DNA from 2 places in the Staphylococcus sp. GDH8C109P genome. Region 2 is predicted to be linked to the other one. Evidence: riboswitches for the same ligand, from Rfam matches in the RefSeq annotation. Region 2 holds a riboswitch; the other holds the start of a gene.
The links. A riboswitch is a leader RNA that binds a small molecule or an ion and turns the genes downstream of it on or off. The one in region 2 is predicted to bind FMN.
Positions count from the first base shown of each region.

Region 1 (3,209 bases), on a different contig from region 2:
CGACGATGAAGGTATCGCATACGTTATACTAGATGATAACCAAGGTACTGCGGAAGTACCAGAGGAATTATATGAAGACATGGAAGATGCATTAGAAGGTTGTCCTACAGATTCTATTAAAATTGAAGAGGAATCTTTTGACGGGGACCCTTTAAAATTTGAATAATAAAATTAATCAAATAGATATTCATTTTTGAATGAATTTAATTTATATAAGCTCAGTGTATTCATTGTATTAATGAAAATGCTGAGCTTTTATATTAGGAAAAAACAAACATTATGCAGATTATCATTTGGAAATGAACGAGCAAAGCGTTGTACATAATTCTTATTTTTTAATATTTTACGATTTTGTAGTGCGTGCTTGCCTGGGATATGGCTCGAGCCTGTAGTCTCTCGCGCACATCATTCCCCTGGGCGTCAGCACATTACAAAATCGCTATAAGTGATACGTTAGTTAATCTTCGTTAATAATTTTTCATTTCAATAACTGATATGAATTAATATAAACGTTATGTGATAATTTTATATTTAACATTTTACGATTTTGTAGTGCATGCTTGCCTGGGGTATGGCTCGAGCCTGTAGTCTCTCGCGCATATCATTCCCCTAGGCGTCAGCACATTACAAAATCGCTATAAGTGATACGTTAGTTAATCTTCGTTAATAATTTTTCATTTCAATAACTGATATGAATTAATATAAACGTTAAGGTTATGTTGATAATTTTATATTTCAATAACTGATATGAATTAATATAAACGTTATGTGATAATTTTATATTTAATATTTTACGATTTTGTAGTGCATGCTTGCCTGGGATATGGCTCGAGCCTGTAGTCTCTCGCGCATACCATTCCCCTAGGCGTCAGCACATTACAAAATTGTTATAAATGAGGCGCATAAGCACAACGAATAAAGAGAAATTATAAATGGTAATAACTTCAAGTTTAAAATTTATCAAAACCTTTTAATAACAAAAGAAGCTGAGATAATAAATTTATCTCAGCCAATCTCGTGTCTTGCATTTTTATTTGTTTCATAACTGTAGATAAAAACGTGTACTTAATTATTAGTTAAGTAAAATTTTTTCCAAACGTTTGAATAATAACATAAATATTAAAGAAATAATTATACCTTTTATTATGTTAAAAGGTATAACACCTGAAACTATAACAATTTTAATATTTTCAACTACATTAGTTAAATTCATAATCATGCCATATAGTGGTAATAAAACAAAATAGTTTAAAATACTTAAAACAATAGTCATGACAATTGTCGCTATAGCAAATCCAATAATTTGTGTTTTGACAGTATGTCTATTTTTTATAATATAGAAAGCACTCAAAATAAAGCTCGCACCAGCTAAGAAATTAGCAATGGGACCAACTGGATCACCTATATTAAATAAGAAATTAAGTAAATTTTTTATGAATAATATAATAATACCGGCTACTGGTCCTAAACTAAAAGTTGCTAACAAAGCTGGAATATCACTAAAATCTAGTGTTAAATACGGCGGTAAAAAAGGAATTGGAAATTTTATAAACATCAAAATAAATGACACCGCACTTAACATGCTTATTGTAATAAGTCGTTTGGTTTGTTGTTGCATATTCAATTATCTCCTTCCATTCATCTTACACAGAAAAGGAGGATTTAATTGCACAACAAAAACCCTCCATCTTCTCCCATCCAGACTATACTGTCGGCTCTAGATTTACACTAGATCAGCCATTTATCTCATTAATAGATAAATGGGTCGCAGGCTTAAATTACTGCCGGTTGGGAATTACACCCTACCCCGAAGATGAATTTCTTAAATTTTATAAATATATCATAGCCTATTACTCAGATAAAAACAATAGTCGTGCTCTATTCTAAGTAAATGATATTATTTTTAAAAAAGACGAAATTAGAAATCAATATTAAAATAGTGATTTCCAATCTCGTCTTGATCAGAACATGCATGCTTTATAAATATTCACATCTATAAACTAAATTATATTTTACTTTATACTAATTAATTGATACTCAAGTGTTATCCTATTCCTCTGTTGGTTTTGGTAGATTTATTATAAAAGTAGTACCTTTGCCAAGTTCACTTTTAACGTCAATCGTTCCACCGTGTTCATCAATAATCATACGACAGATAAACAATCCTAAGCCAGTCCCTTGTTTACCCCGTTTACGAGCGGTATCAACTTTATAGAAACGATCAAATACTTGTTGTAAGTGTTCTGGAGCAATGCCAGAACCTGTGTCTGAAATGTATAAGATATTTTCACTTTCTGTTTCTCCATAACTAATTGATATTAAATCACCGGGTTCTGTATATCTTGTAGCATTATCAATAAGATTGGTCAACACTTGTTCAATTCTATCAGTGTCGAAATACCATAATTGATTTTGCGTATTTGGATTTAAATTCATCGTTAATTTTAAATCACTTGCTTGTTTTTGGTATTTTTGTTGCATTCTATTTAGCAGCGGATCAATGGGTTGTTTTACTTTTTCTACAGTTAGTCCTTCAGCATCCATTCGTGCAACATTGAGCAATTCATTTACTAATCGATTTAAACGTTTTGTTTCATCAAGTACAATTGACAATGATTCATGTATTTCGTCTGGCTCTGTTACAATGCCATCAACAATCGACTCTGTATATCCTTGTAATAATGAAATAGGTGTACGCAATTCATGTGATACATTAGCAATAAAATCTTTTTTCATTTGATCAATATTATGCTCATTTGTCATATCACGAATAATAGCCACAATACCACTTCTACCATCAGGTTGAATTTGTTCAATATAACTTGTAATAATGACAAAATAACGTGTACTAATTTCATATTCTTCGAATTGTGTTTGTTGGGTTTTAAATGTTAATTCGTTTTGACGATCAAGCTTGTCTAAATCATGAGCATCTAATATTTTCAAAATATTTTGTGCCATCTTGTTTGATATGATTATTTCTTGTTTGTCATTAAAGCCAAGTACACCTTCAACCATAGAATTTATTAAACTATCTCTGATATTTTTAGATGAGGATAGTGCGTCTATATGCTGCTGTATTTCGGAACTCATCGTGTTAAAAGCACGTGATAATTCTCCAATTTCATCTCGAGAATTAACAGGAACTACTTGAGCATAGTCCCCTTTAGAAACTTTTAATGCTTGTGTTCTTAAATTTCTAAGCGGTT
Region 1 covers NZ_JAESMX010000013.1:231,036-234,244, forward strand. The annotation lists gene KA867_RS05920 (ferredoxin) at 1-166, shown strand, start outside; gene KA867_RS05925 (ECF transporter S component) at 1,073-1,618, opposite strand; FMN riboswitch at 1,683-1,819, opposite strand; gene KA867_RS05930 (ATP-binding protein) at 2,050-3,209, opposite strand, start outside.
Region 1: it holds a riboswitch for FMN, as region 2 does, so the genes downstream of both, KA867_RS05925 (ECF transporter S component) here and ribD (bifunctional diaminohydroxyphosphoribosylaminopyrimidine deaminase/5-amino-6-(5-phosphoribosylamino)uracil reductase RibD) in region 2, are expected to answer to the same signal.

Region 2 (3,209 bases):
TATTTGGAAACGTATCATAATCACTATAGTAATATTCATATGATCAAAGAAGAAGTTTTGGAAGTATTTATAGAATCTAATATTGGTGATACGCATGTTAAATATGTTGTTTGTACTTCTGAAAATCTAGAGAAACGGCGACGTTATGATATCGTATTTTTAACGATTGGTACGATGTCTTATCATGACCCATATCATTTAAAAGGAACACCAGGTTACATAAAAACACCTTACCCAACATACGACACATTAAATGAGGTTGATAGTACTGATAGAATTGCTATCATTGGAACAGGACTAGCAAGTTTAGATGTAATTCGATTTGTAACGGCACATCATCCCAATTTGCCTATTACTGTGACGAGTCGTAAAGGTCATTTACCTAGTGTTAGGGGAGATATGCCAGAAATTCAATTTAAATATCTTACACCAGAAAATTTTAATGAAATCAAAAAAGAGTATTTTGGGAATGTACCTTTGGAGGAAGCATTAGCATTATTTAAAAAGGACTGTGAGTATTATGATATTCCAGTAGAGAAATTAGTCCACAGAAGACAGGGCGATCCAATTTTAGATTTAACATATGATTTACAACATGCCGATGTGCTAGGCAAATTTCAAAGTATTTTAGAATTAACAAAAGAAAATCTAAATTGGATTTGGAATAGTTTCAGTAGACAGGATCAGAAGATATTTTTAGAAAAATACCAATCTATATTAAAAGAGAATTCGAATCCAATGCCCCCACGTACAGCAAAATTAATTATCGACCACATTGAAAATGGGCAAATTGAAATCAAAAAAGGGTTGAAAGATGTAAAATATGACGGACAGCAGTTTTGTTTTAAATATGAGGATGATTTTAAAGCGATTGATAAATTTGATATTGTTATTAATGCTACTGGTTCAAAATCACATTTATCAGAATTAGACCAAGATGATCAACTAATTCTAAACTTAGAAAATAGACAAGTTGTCCAAGCACATCCACTTGGTGGTATTCAAATTATTCCAGAAACAAATCAAATTATAAGTCCGCGTTACGGTACTCTACAGAACATGTTTGCTTTAGGCCAAGTTACAAATGGAATTAACCAATCACGTAACGGCGTTATGATGATAGTAAAACAAGCCGTAAGTGTGGTGGAAAAATTAATAAATACTAAGCATGATTAATTTTGTAATGCAGCATTCAAACGAACAATGCTGACATAATTAATCAGTGAATGAAATATGTTTTTAAATGAATATAAATATGCATATATTATGAATTAAGACCATCAATTTTATATAGTTGTATAAACAGTTTTTTTCATAATTTAAACTAATTACGGAAAACATATAAATTGTTTTAACGGTTAATTATGGAATTATTGTAAAATATATATAGTTTAAATGGCTTTGTAAAAACTACTTATAGGTATTGTTGATCAAAGTATATAAGAAAGTAGTTGTTTATAAGTAAAGCCGACTTAGATAATATGAATTGTTTTTTGCTGGAATATGTAGTATTATAACGATGTAGCTTCCAAAAGTTACTTGACTCAATCATCAATTACAATTTCATAAATATTCTTTCGGGGCAGGGTGAAATTCCCAACCGGCAGTAAATTAAGCCTGCGACCTGCATTTGTTTTTAGACAAATGTGGCTGATCTAGTGAAATTCTAGAGCCGACAGTATAGTCTGGATGGGAGAAAGAATGAAGTATAACAAAAAAGCACTTTTATTAGTGTTTATTTAGCGTACATTTTTCTGAAAATTGGAGAAGTGTATTCAAATTCAAGTAAATTATGTTATATCTAAATACATCCCACACCTGAAATCAATTTCAGGTGTTTTTTTATTATTAAGAGGTGATTATATGAGTCAATATTTAAACTATGCAATCCAATTGGCACAAATGGTTGATGGCCAGACAGGTGTAAATCCACCAGTAGGTGCAGTTGTAGTAAATCAAGGTAGAATCGTTGGAATCGGTGCACATTTACGAAAAGGTGATAAACATGCTGAAGTGCAAGCTTTAGATATGGCTAAAGAAGCTGCAAATGGAGCAACAATTTATATATCTTTAGAACCTTGCTCACATTATGGTTCAACACCACCATGTGTAAACAAAATTATTGAATTTGGTATTTCAAAAGTCGTTTATGCTGTAAAAGATACGACATTATCGACTAAAGGTGACGAAATTTTGCACAATGCTGGGATAAAAGTTGAGTTTCGTCATAAACCAGAAGCTGAAGCATTGTACAAAGACTTTTTTATTACTAAACGACAAGGCGTCCCTGAAGTTACTGTGAAAGTCTCTTGTAGTTTAGATGGTAAACAAGCTACTGATTATGGTGAAAGTAAATGGATTACTAACAAAACCGTTAAACAAGATGTATTTATGCTCAGACATAAACATGATGCAGTTATCACTGGTACTGGCACTTTAAATGCAGACAATCCGCAATATACTACTAGGATTGAAGAAGGTAAGCAACCGATACGTGTGATACTTTCAAAATCTGGGCAGGTAGATTTTACCTTAGACATATTTAAACAACCGATGACACCAATATGGATTTTTACAGAAAATAAAAATTTAAAAAGTAAAGATTCAAATATAGAAATTATATATTGTTCGAATTGCACGATTGAAAATATTTTAAAACAGTTATATCAATATGGGATAGGAAGTGCGCTGGTTGAAGCAGGCCCTACGATTACTTCAGAATTTCTTCAATCTAACTATACGAATGAACTCATCTTATATTATGCCCCGAAAATAATAGGTGGTTCTGGTGATTATCAATTTTTCAAAACAGAAAATGTATTTAATTTATCAGACGTACCTCAATTTGAAATTGTAAATTCCAAAATGCTTGAGCAAAATATTAAATTAGAATTGCGAAAGAAGTGAATAATTATGTTTACTGGTATTGTCGAAGAAATAGGTACTATAAAAAAAGTTACAACACAACAATCCGTTGTTAATTTAACAATTGATTGTAAGACAATTTTATCTGACATGCATATTGGTGATTCTATAAGTGTAAACGGAGTATGTTTAACTGTAATACAATTTGATAATCAGTCATTTTCAGTTCAAGTGATCAAAGGCACTGAAAATAAAACCTATCTGAATCAATTAAATCAAGCTACTGAGGTAAATTTAGAACGAGCAATGAGTGGTTCGGGAAGATTTGGTGGCCATTTTGTACT
Region 2 covers NZ_JAESMX010000015.1:132,427-135,635, reverse strand. The annotation lists gene KA867_RS09145 (FAD/NAD(P)-binding protein) at 1-1,176, shown strand, start outside; FMN riboswitch at 1,570-1,705, shown strand; gene ribD (bifunctional diaminohydroxyphosphoribosylaminopyrimidine deaminase/5-amino-6-(5-phosphoribosylamino)uracil reductase RibD) at 1,864-2,907, shown strand; gene ribE (riboflavin synthase) at 2,914-3,209, shown strand, end outside.